Regions from separate parts of the Streptomyces sp. NPDC093097 genome, predicted to be linked through region 2. Evidence: riboswitches for the same ligand, from Rfam matches in the RefSeq annotation. Region 2 holds a riboswitch; each other region holds the start of a gene.

Region 1 (5,011 bases), on a different contig from region 2:
GTCGAAGAGCTCGGGCTCCTCCTGGCGGACGGTGTCCACCACCGAGAAGGCGAACTCCATGTGCATCGACTCGTCGCGGAAGACCCAGTTGGTGCCGGTGGCCAGACCGTGCAGCAGACCACGCGACCGGAACCAGTAGACGTACGCGAACGCGCCGTAGAAGAACAGGCCCTCGATGCAGGCGGCGAAGCAGATGAGGTTGAGCAGGAAGCGGCGGCGGTCGGCCTTCGTCTCCAGCTGCTCGATCTGCTCCACGTGGTCCATCCACTTGAAGCAGAACTGGGCCTTCTCCCGGATGGAGGGGATGTTCTCCACCGCGGCGAAGGCGGCGGCCCGGTCGTCGTGATCGGGCAGGTAGGTGTCCAGCAGCGTCAGGTAGAACTGGACGTGCACCGCCTCCTCGAAGAGCTGACGGCTCAAGTAGAGCCGCGCCTCGGGGGAGTTGATGTGCTTGTAGAGCGTCAGCACCAGGTTGTTGGCGACGATCGAGTCACCGGTGGCGAAGAACGCCACCAGGCGGCCGATGAGGTGCTGCTCGCCCGGGGACAGCTTGGCGAGGTCGGCGACGTCGGAGTGCAGGTCGACCTCCTCCACCGTCCAGGTGTTCTTGATCGCGTCCCGGTACCGGTCGTAGAAGTCCGGGTAGCGCATCGGGCGCAGGGTGAGCTCGAAGCCCGGGTCGAGGAGGTTCTTCGTGCGCTTTTCGGCGGAGGTTCCGTCGGCGCGCAGTGCCGTCGATGAGGGGAGGTGGTCGGGTGACGGGTGGGGGGTCATTACTGGCATGCCTCGCAGGACTCGGGGTTCTCCAGGGAGCAGGCGACCGCCTCGGGGTCGGTCACCGGCAGTTGGGCGGGGACGGACGCGGCGCGGGCCGACTGGGCGATCCGGGTCGCCGGCCGCGAGCGCAGGTAGTACGTGGTCTTGATGCCGCGCTTCCAGGCGTAGGCGTACATCGAGCTGAGCTTGCCGATGGTCGGCGACGCCATGAAGAGGTTGAGCGACTGGCTCTGGTCCAGGTAGGGCGTGCGGTCCGCGGCCATGTCGATCAGGGCGCGCTGGGGGATCTCCCAGGCGGTGCGGTAGCGGTTGCGGACGTCGGCGGGGATCCAGGACAGCTCCTGGATCGAGCCGTTGGCCTCGCGGAGCGCGTCGCGGGTCCGCGCGTCCCACAGGCCCAGCTCCTTGAGCTCCTCGATCAGATACGTGTTGACCTGGAGGAACTCACCCGAGAGCGTCTCGCGCTTGAAGAGGTTGGAGACCTGCGGCTCGATGCACTCGTAGACACCGGCGATCGAGGCGATGGTGGCGGTCGGCGCGATGGCCAGCAGCAGGGAGTTGCGCATCCCGGTCGCGGCGATCCGGGTGCGCAGCGCCGCCCAGCGGTCCGCCCAGCGGGGCTCGGCGTTGGGGTAGTGGTCCGGGTGCAGCACACCGCGCGCCGTACGGGTCGCGGACCAGTTCGCGTGCGGGCCGTGCCGCTCGGCGAGGTCGGCGGACGCCTCGTAGGCGGCCAGCATGATCCGCTCGGAGATACGGGTCGACAGCTCCCGCGCCTGCGCCGAGTCGAACGGCAGCCGCAGCCGGAAGAAGACGTCCTGGAGGCCCATCAGGCCCAGACCGACCGGCCGCCAGCGGGAGTTGGAGGCGGCGGCCTGCTCGGTCGGGTAGAAGTTGATGTCCACGACCCGGTCGAGGAAGGTCACGGCGGTGCGGACGGTGGCGTCCAGCCGCTCCCAGTCCATCTCGCCGTCCGCGCCCAGGTGCGCGGCGAGGTTGACCGACCCCAGGTTGCAGACCGCGGTCTCGCCGTCGTCGGTGACCTCCAGGATCTCCGTGCACAGGTTGGAGGAGTGCACGACCCGGCCGGGCTCGGCGGTCTGGTTGGCGGTGCGGTTGGCGGCGTCCTTGAACGTCATCCAGCCGTTGCCGGTCTGCGCCAGGGTGCGCATCATCCGGGAGTACAGCAGCCGGGCCGGCACCTGCTTGAGGGCCTTGCCCGCGGCCTCCGCCGCCCGGTAGGCGGTGTCGAACTCCGCGCCCCACAGGTCGACCAGCTCGGGCACGTCCGACGGGGAGAACAGCGACCAGTCGGCGTCCGCCTCCACCCGGCGCATGAACTCGTCCGGGATCCAGTGCGCGATGTTGAGGTTGTGGGTCCGGCGGGCCTCCTCGCCGGTGTTGTCCCGCAGCTCCAGGAATTCCTCGATGTCCGCGTGCCAGCTCTCCAGGTAGACGCAGGCCGCGCCCTTGCGCCGGCCGCCCTGGTTGACCGCCGCCACCGACGCGTCCAGGGTGCGCAGGAACGGCACGATGCCGTTGGAGTGCCCGTTGGTGCCGCGGATCAGCGAACCGCGGGCGCGGATCCGGGAGTACGACAGCCCGATCCCGCCGGCGTGCTTGGAGAGCCGGGCCACCTGGTGGTAGCGGTCGTAGATCGAGTCCAGCTCGTCCAGCGGGGAGTCCAGCAGGTAGCAGGAGGACATCTGCGGGTGGCGGGTGCCGGAGTTGAACAGCGTGGGGGAGGACGGCAGGTAGGAGAGCGTGCTGGTCATCCGGTACAGCTCGGCGACGTCCGCCAGCGCCCGCGCGGAGCCGTCCTCGGCCAGACCGCAGGCCACCCGCAGCAGGAAGTGCTGGGGCGTCTCGATCACCTTGCGGGTGATGGGGTGCCGCAGCAGGTAGCGCGAGTGCAGGGTGCGCAGGCCGAAGTACCCGAAGCGGTCGTCGGCGCTCTCGTCCAGCGCCGCGTCCACCAGTGCGTCCAGCCGCGCGGTGTGCGTGGTGACGAACTCCGCGGTGGCGTCCGCGATCAGGCCCTCCCGGTGGCCGACCGCGATCGAGGCGGAGAAGGACGAGGCGCCCTGGCCGGCGGCCTCCTCGGCGATGGCCAGGGTGAGCAGGCGCGCGGCGAGCTTGGAGTACTGCGGCTCGTCGGCGATCAGCCCGGCCGCGGCCTCGGTCGCCAGGGACCGCAGTTCGGCCGCGTCGGAGCCGGGGTGCCGGCCGCGCAGCGCGGCGGCGGCCACCTTGCCCGGGTCGGTCGCGGTCAGGTCCGCGGTCAGCTCGGTCAGCGTGCGCAGCAGGGCGACGCCCGGCCCGTCCTCGGCCGCGGGAGGCGCGGCCACCACGGGCTGCACGACCTCGGCGTCTGACGCGGGCTCCGTTGGCGCGATGGTCACCTGATGCTCTCCCTCACTCGGCGGGGGCCGGGAGGGCGGCGGCTGCAACGGCGCGCGGGCAGGCAAGGGGGCACCCCGCGGTGAACCGGGGTGCGCGGGCCGGCCGCGCTCCGTCCACCGACCCATCCCTCGGGGCCCGGACGTCTCGACGCCGCACCGATGGCGGTGCGGACGTACCATCGGCAGGTCTTCGGACTCGGGAGCGCGGATTCCCCATGAAACGGGCCGTATCCTGCGCTCTCATACCGTTGCGGGACAGTTCCGGATTCGCACCGGATTCCCCTGCGGGCGACAGCGAGGAAGAGCATACATCTTGTGTTGCTCCCAGCATGCACCCCCACATCTTGTGTCGTAGCTCATGCCGTTCCTACGGGCGCACCAACCGCCGCACCGCCCGTCCACCGCCGGAAAACGCCTCAGGCCAGCTCTTGGGCGAACGCCCACAGCCGCACCTCCGGGACCGGGTTCCAGTCCCGCTCGGCCGCCCGTACGAACCCCAGCCGGTGGTAGAGCCGGTGCGCCGGCAGCAGGTGCCGCTGGCTCGACAGCACCATCCCGCGCAGCCCCAGCGTCCGCGCCCGCGCCAGGCAGGCCCGCACCAGCGCCTCACCGACGCCGCGCCCGCGCCCCTCGCTCCGCACCGCCAGCATCCGGAACTCGCCCTCCCCGGGCCCGGCCAGATCCGCGTACGGACTCCCGTATGCGGCGAACGTCACCGCCCCGAGCACCGTCCCGTCCGACCTGTCCGTCCCGTCTGCCCCGCCCTGTCCGTCCACGGCCACCAGCACCTCGGCGTGCGCCACCCGGTGCGCCACGTCCCGCAGCACCGCCGCATACGGATCGTCCGCCCCGGTCAGCAGGCCGTCGGCCAGGTACACCTCCACCACCAGCTCCCCGACCGTCTCGAACTCCGCCTGGCGTATGGGCCTGATCGTGATGTTCATGAGACCAGTGTGGCGGCGCCAACCGAGATGCGGAGGCGGGGCGTTGGACGTGTGCCGGTGACTGTCAGTGCCCGCCGCTATGGTCGGAAGCAGCTGTCGTCCCACTCCAACCCGAGCGCGGAAGGAGGAAGTTCCATGGCCCCGCCCACCGACCGGCCGCCCCGCATGTCCCCCGAACACTTCGAGGAGACCGCCCGGATACATGCCCGCGAGGAAGAGGGCGGGTGGCTGGAGCTGACGTAGACCGGCGGGCCGCCGCGCGTCCGGGGATGCGCGGCGACCAGTGAGGGGTGTTCGGGGTCAGTGCCCGGCCGGTGCCTCCGCCGGGGCCGGCGGCAGGTCGGGCGTGACGCCCTTGTCGCCGCGGTCGGCGGTGTAGTCGTCGGGGACGGTCTCGTCGGCGCCGTCAGGGGCCTTGAGGGCCTTCAGGACGAGCGTCAGCACGACCGTCACCAACACGTTCAGGACGAAGGCGGTGAAGCCGATGTAGCCGATCTGGCCGATGCCGGGGATCTCCGCGCTGGAGCCGCCGAAGTGCTTCTGCGTCGGGCTGGCGACGCCGTACGCGGCGAGGGTGCCGTAGACCATGCCGACCGCCCAGCCGGCCAGCAGCGCCCAGCGGTGGAACCAGCGGGTGAACAGGCCGCCGACCAGCGCCGGCATGGTCTGCAGGATCCAGATGCCGCCCAGCAGCTGGAAGTTGATGGCGACGGTCTTGTCCATGGTCAGGACGAAGGCCAGGGCGCCGACCTTGACCAGGAGGGAGACCAGCTTGGCGACCTTGTGCTCCTGCTCGGGCGTGGCGGTGGGCTTCAGGAAGTCCTTGTAGACGTTCCGGGTGAAGAGGTTGGCGGCGGCGATCGACATGATCGCGGCGGGCACCAGCGC
Region 2 (5,011 bases):
CATCTCCACCGGGGCCCTGCGGCCCAAGACCGCGGTGGCGATGTCGGCGGTACTCAACCTCGTCGGGGCGTTCCTGTCCGTTGAGGTGGCCAAGACCATCTCCGGCGGCATCATCGACGAGAGCGCCGGCATCAGACCAGAAGTGATCTTCGCCGGCCTGGTCGGCGCCATCGTCTGGAACCTCGTGACCTGGCTCGCCGGCCTCCCCTCCAGTTCCTCGCACGCCCTCTTCGGTGGTCTCATCGGCGCGACCCTGGTGTCCGTCGGCACCGGCGGGGTGCACGGCGAGGCCGTCGTGATGAAGGTCCTGATCCCGGCGGTGGCCGCGCCGTTCGTCGCGGGTCTCGCCTCGATGGCGGCGACCCGGCTCACCTACCGGCTGGCCCGCGGCCGCGACGAGGCCGACACCGCCAAGGGCTACCGCGCCGGCCAGATCGCCTCGGCCGCGCTGGTCTCGCTGGCCCACGGCACCAACGACGCGCAGAAGACGATGGGTGTGATCACCCTCGCGCTGATCACCGGCGGCGTCGTCGCCCCGCATGCCGACCCGCCGATGTGGGTGATCGCCTCCGCGGGCCTGGCCATCGCGCTCGGTACCTACCTGGGCGGCTGGCGGATCATCCGCACCATGGGCAAGGGCATCACCGACATCCAGCCGCCGCAGGGCTTCGCCGCCCAGACCAGCGCCGCGGCCACCATCCTGGCCTCCTCCCACCTCGGCTTCGCGCTCTCCACCACCCAGGTCTGCTCCGGCGCCGTGATGGGCTCCGGGCTCGGCCGCAAGGGCGGCGTGGTGCGCTGGGCCACGGCCGGCCGGATGGTCGTGGCGTGGTTCCTGACGCTGCCGGCCGCGGCGCTGGTCTCCGCGGGGGCCGCGCTCCTCGTCGACCAGGGCACCTGGGGCGTGGCGGCCACCGCCGGCCTGGCGCTGGCGGTCTGCGGCGGCATCTGGGTCGCCTCCCGGCGCAAGCCGATCGACCACACCAACGTCAACGAGGGTCCGGCGGAGCCGGCCGGTGTCGTCACCGCCGCGCTCCAGACCGTCGCCCCGCCCCCGGCGGGTCCCCTCGCCCCGGCGGCCACCGAGGCGGCCGCGGCCACCGTGCCCGCCCAGGCCACCGCGGCCGTCATCCCCACCCAGCACGGCCCGGCCGACTCCCCCGCCCAGCCCGCGACGGCCTCCTCCTGACGGCCCGGCCGCACCGACCTTAAGGACAACGCAATGCACATCGACTGGGCAGCTCTCGGCGAGGTCTTCGGCGTCACCCTCGCGGTGACGGTGGGGCTCGTGGGCCTGTTCACCGTCGGCATCGTGGGCACCTCCCGCAAGCCGGCCGCGGACGGCGGGGCCTCGACCGCACCGGGCGCGGGCGCGCGGGCCGGGGCGCTGGTGGCCTTCGCGCTCTGCGCGGCGGCGGTGGCGTACGGGATCTATCTGATCGTCGCCGCCTGAGAACGACGCCGGCGAAGCCGGCGGGACGGGGCGTCCGGAGGGCGCGGCAGCAGCCGCGGCGCCGGGCGCCCCGTTCGTGCGCCGGGGCCCCTCTGTGGTCTTGGCCACAGGTCCCGCGGTGGCGCTGCGTCGCAGGTCAAGGGCGAGTTGACGGGCGTCGCGGGGCGTGGTGGACTGCCGGGGCCAATCGGCGACAGCAGAGGAAGTCCGGTGCGAATCCGGCGCGGTCCCGCCACTGTCACCGGGGAGCGCTCCTCCGACGAGGGCCACGGTCCGTACGTTTCCGTACGGGCGGGAAGGCCGGGGGAAGCGCCGATCCGGGAGCCAGGAGACTCTGGTCGCCGTCACGTCGAGCCAGGGCGCGGACCCTGAGTGAGGACATACCGCCATGCCCGGCTGCCCATCGAGAGCCTCTCTGCCCGTTGCCCACGGGCCCCTTCGGTGCCTGACGGCGGCCTGATCCGGTGCGCGGCGAACACGCGGGATACGCGTGCGGCGCGGTCCTGGGCTTCCTCGGTGATCTGATCGCGGCGGATCCGCGGCGCGGCCATCCGGTGGCCGCGTTCGGCCGGGCCGCGGCCGCCGTCGAACGCCGGCTGTGGCGCGACCACCGCGGCCACGGCGCGGCCCACGCGGTGCTGTGCGCGGGCGGCGCGGCCGCCGGCGCCGCGCTGCTGGAGCGTGCCGTGCGGCACCGCCCTGGCGCCCGGACCGCGTTGACCGCGGCCACGGTGTGGGCGGTCCTGGGCGGCACCTCGCTCGGCCGGGAGGCGCGGGCCGTGGGTGGTGCGCTGGCCGCCGGTGATCTGGAGGTGGCGCGGGAGCGGCTGCCGCATCTGTGCGGGCGCGATCCGCAGGCGCTGGACGGCCCGCAGATGGCCCGCGCGGTGGTGGAGTCGGTCGCCGAGAACACCTCGGACGCGGTGGTCGGCGCCCTGGTGTGGGGCGCGCTGGGCGGGGTGCCCGGACTGGTGGCGTTCCGCGCGGTGAACACCCTGGACGCGATGGTCGGTCACAAGTCGCCGCGCTACCGGCGGTTCGGCTGGGCCGCGGCCCGCCTCGACGACGTCGCCGGCTGGCCCGGCTCCCGGCTGACCGCCGCGCTGACGGTCCTGGCGGGCCCGGACCGGCGCGGTGCGCTGCGGGCCTGGCGGGCGGACGGCGGCGCGCACCCGAGCCCCAACGCGGGCCCGGTGGAAGCCTCGTTCGCCGGTGCGCTGGGCATCCGGCTGGGCGGCACCCTGGCGTACGGCGGGCGGGTGGAGCACCGGCCGGTGCTCAACGGTGGGGCGCGGCCCCCGAAGGTGTCCGATGTCGAACGGGCGGTGCGGCTCTCCCGGCGGGTGAGCGCGCTGGCGCTGGGCGTCACGGTTGCGGGACGGCTGGCGGCGGACGCCGTGCGGCGCGGGAAACTGAGCGGGAGGGGCGCGCGGTGAACGGGCGCGGGAAGACGGCCGGTGGGCTGCTGGTGGCCGGGACGACGTCCGACGCCGGCAAGAGCGTGGTGACGGCCGGGATCTGCCGCTGGCTGGTGCGGCAGGGCGTGAAGGTCGCGCCGTTCAAGGCGCAGAACATGTCGCTGAACTCGTTCGTGACCCGCGAGGGCGCGGAGATCGGCCGGGCGCAGGCGATGCAGGCGGCCGCGGCCCGGGTGGAGCCGACCGCGCTGATGAACCCGGTGCTGCTCAAGCCGGGCAGCGACCGCAGCAGCCAGGTGGTGCTGCTGGGGAAGCCGGTGGGCGAGTTGAGTGCGCGTGGCTACCACGCCGGCCGGCAGGAGCAGTTGCTCGGGACCGTGACCGACTGCCTGGCGGAGCTGCGGCGCACCCACGACGCGGTGATCTGCGAGGGCGCGGGCAGCCCCGCGGAGATCAACCTGCGGCGGACCGACCTGGTCAACATGGGCCTGGCCCGGGCGGCACGGATACCCGTGGTGGTGGTCGGCGACATCGACCGTGGCGGGGTCTTCGCGTCGTTCTTCGGGACCACCGCGCTGCTGGCGAAGGAGGACCAGGCGCTGATCGCCGGCTACCTCGTCAACAAGTTCCGCGGCGACGTGACGCTGCTGGAGCCGGGGTTGGAGATGCTGCGCTCGCTCACCGGGCGGCGCACCTACGGCGTGCTGCCGTTCGCGCACGGGCTCGGCATCGACGAGGAGGACGGAATGGGGGTCCCCCCTGCTCGAACGAAGTCGAGAGTTTGGGGGAGGGTCTCGCTGCGCGGGGCCGTACGGGAGTCGGTGGTGGCGCCGCCCGCGGGTGAGGACATCCTGCGGGTCGCGGTCTGCGCCGTCCCGCTGATGTCCAACTTCACCGACGTGGACGCGCTGGCCGCCGAACCGGGCGTGGTGGTGCGGTTCGTGGACCGGCCGGAGGAGCTGGCCGACGCGGACCTGGTGGTGCTGCCGGGGACCCGCGGCACGGTCCGGGCCCTGGAGTGGCTGCGCGAGCGCGGGCTGGCCGACGCGGTGGCCCGGCGGGCCGCCGAGGGCAGGCCGGTGCTGGGCATCTGCGGCGGTTACCAGATGCTGGGCGAACACATCGAGGACGAGGTCGAGTCGCGCGCGGGCGCGGTGGACGGGCTGGGGCTGCTGCCCGTACGGGTGCGGTTCGCCCGTGAGAAGACCCTCGCGAGGCCGGTGGGTCGAGCGCTGGGCGAGCGGGTGGAGGGCTACGAGATCCACCACGGGGTCGCCGAAGTGACCGGCGGGGACGAGGCGTTCCTCTGTGATGACCGAGGACAGAGCCTGGACGGCTGCCGGGTGGGCTCCGTATGGGGCACGCACTGGCACGGCTGCCTGGAGAGCGACGGTTTCCGGCGGGCGTTCCTGCGGGAGGTGGCGCGGGCGGCCGGCCGGCGCTTCGTCCCGGCGCCGGACACCAGCTTCGCCGCGCTGCGCGAGGAGCAGTTGGACCGGCTCGGCGATCTGATCGAGGAGCACGCCGACACCGGGGCGCTGCTGCGGCTGATCGAGGAAGGGGCGCCGGAGGGGCTGCCGTTCGTGCCTCCGGGGGCGCCGGACGTGCCGGGCGTCTCCGCGTGCGCGGAGCCGAAAGAGCCCGTACCGCCGCGCACTTGGCGGTCCCCGGAACAGCCCCGCGAAAGCAGAGCCGACGGCGAAACTGTTGCACAGCCTGCGGTCGGTGACGCATCTGATCACAGCGCCTCCTTCGAAAGGGGTACCCGTTAAATGGCCTCGGCCCCATACCCGTTCACCGCTGTTGTCGGCATGTCCGACATGCGGCTGAGCCTGCTGCTCAATGCCCTCTCGCCGGCCATCGGCGGCGTGCTCGTTCGCGGGGAGAAGGGCACCGCGAAATCGACGATCGTGCGCGGCCTCACGGCGCTGATGCCGCTCATCGACGTCGTCCCGGGCTGCCGCTTCGCCTGCGCCCCCGCCGACCCCGACCCCGGCTGCCCCGACGGCCCCCACGAAACGGGCGCCGCCGAGGACCGGCCCACGCGGATGGTCGAGTTGCCGGTGGGCGCGTCCGAGGACCGGCTGGTCGGTGCGCTCGACATCGAGCGGGCGCTCGCCGAGGGGGTGAAGGCGTTCGA
Region 3 (5,011 bases), on a different contig from region 2:
CCGGCTCCCGGCGCACCAGCAGCGGCCCCAGCACCCCGGCCCGCCGCTCCTCGAACACGAACTCCCGCGCCACCGTGAGCGCCGCGTCCCAGACCAGCATCGCGGCCAGCGACTGCACCATGACGCCCGCGGTGACCGGCGTCCCGTTCTGCGCGCCGATGACCCGCGCGAACTCCTCGCTGCGCACCGCGAACGCGTCCTTGATCCGGCCCACCACGGCGATCCGCTCCGCCAGCGGCGCGTTCGCCCACACCCCGGCCTCGAAGGACGCGCGGGCCGCCGCCACCGCCCGGTCGACGTCGGCCCGCGCGGCGTGCGGCACCCGGCCGATGACCCGTTCGGTGTGCGGCGAGACGACCTCGATGGTGTCCGGGCCGGCCGGGTCGACCAACTCACCGCCTATATAGAGCTTTCCGTACTCGACGAGGTCGCTCATCGCTGCCGCCTCCCGACGGTCTCGACGGTCTCCGACGTCCGGAAGCATTTCTGACGCTTCATCAGAAGTCGCTTTCCAGAACTGATACCAGTTCGCCGCCGCGGAGTCCACGGCCCCTTGCCGCGGGACCCGCGCCACCGCGCCACGAAATCCGCTGCGCGGCCGATAATCCCAACTCCGCACGCACCAAGAAGGGTTGGGGCCCGCGTGAAACAGGTTCTCGTTTCCGCGCATTCCCCTACAGTTGAGCCGACGACGGCGCGGGAGGGGGCGGGACCGATGGCACCGCAGGTGATCGACCACCGGGGCGGGGTGTGGAGCATCGCCGTCCCGATACCGGACAACCCCCTCGGCCACACCCTCGTCCACCTCCTGGAGACCGACCGCGGTCCGGTGCTCATCGACACCGGCTGGGACGACCCGGACTCCTGGGACACCCTCACCGCCGGCATCACCGCCTGCGGCTTCGCCCCCGCCGACATCCACGGCGTGGTGATCACCCACCACCATCCCGACCACCACGGCCTCTCCGCGACGGTGCGGGAGACCTCCGGCGCCTGGATCGCCCTGCACGCCGCGGACACCGCGCTGGTCCGGCGCACCCGCGAGGCGGTACCGGGCCAGTGGCTCGACTACCTCGTCGCCAAGCTCACCGCGGCCGGGGCGCCGGAGCAGCACCTCGCCCCCTTACGGGCCGCCCGGCGCGGACGGACCTCGGCCGGGCGGCAACCCGCGCTGCCCGACCGGGACATCGCCCCCGGCGAGCTCCTGGACCTCCCCGGCCGCCGGATCCGCGCGATCTGGACACCGGGCCACACCCCCGGGCACGTCTGCCTCCACCTGGAGGAGACCCACCCCGTCGCCGACGGCCGCCCGGGCTTCGGCCGGCTCTTCTCCGGGGACCACCTCCTCCCCGGCATCACCCCGCACATCGGGCTCTACGAGGACCCCGACGAGGAGGCGCCCGACCTGCTCGACCGGGGCGACCCGCTCGGCGACTACCTCGACTCCCTCGCGCGCATCGCCCGCCTCGCGCCGGCGGAGGTGCTGCCGGCGCACCAGTACGCCTTCCCGGACGCGGCCGCCCGCGTCCGGGAGCTGCTCGCCCACCACGAGGAGCGCCTTGCCGACCTCCGCGCGCTGCTCCACGAACCGCTCACCGCCTGGCAGCTCGCCACGTCCATGCAGTGGAACCGCCCCTGGGAGCAGATTCCGCACGCCTCCCGCACCATCGCCGTCTCCGAGGCCGAGGCCCACCTCCGCCACCTGGTCAAACGGGGCCATGCGGAGCCGGTGGCGGGGGCGGACCCGGTGCGTTACGTGGCGGTTTAGGGGGTATTCCGCCGGACCTCCGCAGGGAGGCCGAGGCCGCGCCGGCCCCTCCCGGCGCCGACAGCCCATGCCTCCGGCACCCGCCCCAGTCAAGGGATCTTGGTCGGCCGGTGGGTTCCCCCGACGCCGTCCGGTGGCGGCAGGCGGAGCGTTAAGGTGTGCGGGACAACTTCATCCGTACCCGATCGGGGGAAGCCGGTGGAAATCCGGCGCTGACCCGCAACCGTGAGTGCGGCCGCGCGACGACGCGACCGCATGAGCCGGAGCACCCGAGGGGGCACGACCAAGGCTCCCGCCACCGGACCCGCCGCCCCCGCGGACGGCCGGTGCGCGGCACCGTCGAGGTATACGGAGCTGAGCCCGGTGCCACCGCACAGCACCCCCGAGGTGCTGCGCGGACGGTCGCCCGAGCGCGGCTCGGCTTCGTAGCCGCCGCGACTCCGACCGACCCGAGAGGCACCCATCCGATGGCCCGCATGGCCCCCCAGGCACCCGCCCCGCAGCCGCACCCCGCCGCCGCACCCCGGCCGCGCCGCGCCGCCACGGCGCTGGCCGCCATGGCGAGTGCCGCCGTGCTGGCCACCGCCGCAGCGCCCGCCGCGTACGCCGCCGGCCCGGCGACCGGAAAGCAGCTCCCCAAGGGGCTGTACGGCAGCAAGGACCCGCAGTACGACGGCGTGTGGCGGCAGTCGACGGCGCTGCTGGCGCAGCACACGGTGGGGGTGCGGCCGGCGGCGTCCGCCGTGGACTGGCTGGCGGGGCAGCAGTGCGCCGACGGGGCGTTTACGGCGTACCGGGCCGATCCGGGCACGGCGTGCGAGGCCGGCACCCTGCGGGACACCAACCAGACCGCCGCCGCGGTGCAGGCGCTGGCCGCGGTCGGCGGGCACGGCGAGGCCGTGCAGAAGGCCGTGCGGTGGCTTACGTCCGTGCAGCACAAGGACGGCGGCTGGAGCTCGATGCCCGGCGGCCAGGGCGGCGAGGTCAGTGACGCCAACTCCACGGCCGTGGTGATCGGCGCGCTCGCCGCGGCGGGCGAGAAGCCGGAGTCGGTGACGGCGCAGGGCGGCAAGTCGCCGTACGACGCGTTGCTGGGGTTCCGGCTGGGGTGCGAGGCGAAGGAGGGCGAGCGCGGGGCGTTCACCTTCCAGCTGAAGAACGCCGCGGCGAACGCCGACGCGACCGCCGCCGCGGTCACCGGCGCGCTGGGCAAGGGCTTCGTCGTGGCGCCCGCCGGGAAGTCGGCGGACCGCGCGATCAAGCCGCTGAGCTGCGAGAAGGGCGAGGACGGCGCGGACGACCGGAACGCCGTCGCGGACGCCGGCGCCGGCTGGCTGGTCGGGCAGCTGGACGCCGGCGGGCAGCATCTGAAGTCCGCGATGCCCGGTGCCGAGGACCAGCCGGACGTCGGCAACACCGCCGATGCGGTGGTCGCGCTGGCGGCCGGTTCGCACGGTGCGGCCGCGCAGAAGCCGCTGGCGTGGCTGGAGAAGAACGCCGCGGACTGGGCGAAGCAGGGCGGCCCGGCGGCCTACGCCCAGCTGATCTTCGCCGCGCATGCCACCGGCGCCGACCCGCGCGCCTTCGGCGGCACCGACCTGGTGGCCGCGCTCGACGCCACCGGGCCCAAGCCGGCCGGCAGCGGCGCGCCGTCGTCGGCCGCCGAGAAGGACGCCCGGGACAGCGGCGCCGACGGCGGCATCGGCGTGTGGTGGGTGATCGGCATCGGGCTGGCCATCGGCGCCGGCGCCGGCTTCCTGATCAGCGGCCGCAACAAGAGCAAGACCGCGCTGTGAGGCGGAACCGCACGGGGCGCCGCGGGCTGCGGCGGGCCGTCGGGGCGCTGGTGCTGGCGGGCGCGGTGGCCGGCCTCGGGGCCGGGCCCGCGCAGGCGCAGGAGTACCGGTACTGGTCGTTCTGGGACGGCGGGCCGGCCGCGGCCGGCGGCAAGGCCGGCGCGTGGGCGTACGCCACGGAGGGACCCGGCACCGCACGGCCGGCCGACGGCGCCGTGGTGGGTTTCCGCTTCACGGTGAGCGCGGACTCCGCCAAGGCCGCCACCCCGCGCACCGCCCCGGACTTCGGCGCGCTGTGCGACCGGACCCCCGCCCGGGCCGGCGCCAAGCGGATCGGTGTGGTGATCGACTTCGGTGGCGCGGCGGACGCGCCGTCGGGTGAGCACCCGCCGGCGCAGCGGACCGCCTGCGCCCGGGTGCCGGCGGACGCCCCGGCCGGCGAGGCGCTGGCGGCGGTGGCGAAGCCGCTGCGGTACGACGCCAGTGCGCTGCTGTGCGGGATCGCGGGCTATCCGCGGTCGGGCTGCGCGGAGCAGGTCGACGGCGCGAAGGCGACGTCCGGGAGCGAGGAGAAGCCCGGGAGCGGAGCGGCGGACGCGCCGGGCGGCGGAGGGCCGTCGGCCGGGCTGGTCGCCGGGATCGGTGTCGTGGTGGTGCTGGGCGCGGCCGGGGTGTGGCAGGCACGCCGGCGGCGCGGATGAGCGTCCCGCGGGCCACCCGCGGTACGGCACTGCACGCCGGCGCCTGGTGGGTGTGGGCGCTCGGCCTGGCCACGGCCGCCTCGCGCACCACCAACCCGCTGCTGCTGGGGCTGCTGGTGGGAGTGGCCGGCTATGTCGTGGCGGTGCGGCGGACGGATGCGCCGTGGGCCCGGTCGTACGGGGCGTTCGTCAAGCTGGGGCTGGTGGTGCTGGGCATCCGGCTGGTGTTCGCGTTTGTGCTGGGTTCGCCGATCCCGGGGACGCACACCCTGGTGACGCTGCCGGAACTCCCGCTTCCGGACTGGGCGAAGGGGGTGCGGATCGGCGGCCGGGTGACCGCGGAGGGGATGCTCTTCGCGCTCTACGACGGGGGGAAGCTGGCCGCGTTGCTGATCTGTGTGGGGGCGGCCAATGCGCTGGCCAACCCGGCACGGCTGCTGAAGTCGCTGCCCGGTGCGCTGTATGAGGCGGGCGTGGCGGTGGTGGTCGCCATGACGTTCGCACCGAACCTGGTGGCGGATGTGCAGCGGCTGCGCGCGGCGCGCCGGCTGCGCGGCCGTCCGGACCGTGGGGCGAAGGCCCTGTTGCAGGTCGGGGTGCCGGTGCTGGAGGGCGCACTGGAGCGTTCGGTGGCGCTGGCCGCCGCCATGGACGCCCGGGGCTACGGCCGGACGGCGCAGGTGCCGCCCGCGGTGCGGCGGCTGACGTCGGTGCTGACGCTGGGCGGGCTGCTCGGGGTGTGCGCG

Evidence for each region. Region 2 has a riboswitch for cobalamin ahead of ACIQE0_RS18770 (cobalamin biosynthesis protein). Riboswitches for the same ligand answer to the same signal wherever they lie in the genome.
Region 1: another riboswitch for cobalamin. It lies ahead of ACIQE0_RS16415 (ribonucleoside-diphosphate reductase subunit alpha); the one in region 2 lies ahead of ACIQE0_RS18770 (cobalamin biosynthesis protein).
Region 3: another riboswitch for cobalamin. It lies ahead of ACIQE0_RS05560 (prenyltransferase/squalene oxidase repeat-containing protein); the one in region 2 lies ahead of ACIQE0_RS18770 (cobalamin biosynthesis protein).

What each region holds. Positions count from the first base shown of each region.
Region 1 covers NZ_JBIVOW010000008.1:152,214-157,224, forward strand. The annotation lists gene ACIQE0_RS16410 (ribonucleotide-diphosphate reductase subunit beta) at 1-774, opposite strand, end outside; gene ACIQE0_RS16415 (ribonucleoside-diphosphate reductase subunit alpha) at 774-3,179, opposite strand; cobalamin riboswitch at 3,343-3,493, opposite strand; gene ACIQE0_RS16420 (GNAT family N-acetyltransferase) at 3,596-4,123, opposite strand; gene mctP (monocarboxylate uptake permease MctP) at 4,424-5,011, opposite strand, start outside.
Region 2 covers NZ_JBIVOW010000010.1:48,810-53,820, forward strand. The annotation lists gene ACIQE0_RS18760 (anion permease) at 1-1,189, shown strand, start outside; gene ACIQE0_RS18765 (hypothetical protein) at 1,223-1,453, shown strand; cobalamin riboswitch at 1,652-1,788, shown strand; gene ACIQE0_RS18770 (cobalamin biosynthesis protein) at 1,918-2,889, shown strand; gene ACIQE0_RS18775 (cobyric acid synthase) at 2,886-4,643, shown strand; gene ACIQE0_RS18780 (putative cobaltochelatase) at 4,644-5,011, shown strand, end outside.
Region 3 covers NZ_JBIVOW010000003.1:24,675-29,685, forward strand. The annotation lists gene ACIQE0_RS05550 (aldehyde dehydrogenase) at 1-436, opposite strand, end outside; gene ACIQE0_RS05555 (MBL fold metallo-hydrolase) at 716-1,768, shown strand; cobalamin riboswitch at 1,920-2,060, shown strand; gene ACIQE0_RS05560 (prenyltransferase/squalene oxidase repeat-containing protein) at 2,245-3,564, shown strand; gene ACIQE0_RS05565 (SCO2322 family protein) at 3,561-4,265, shown strand; gene ACIQE0_RS05570 (CbiQ family ECF transporter T component) at 4,262-5,011, shown strand, end outside.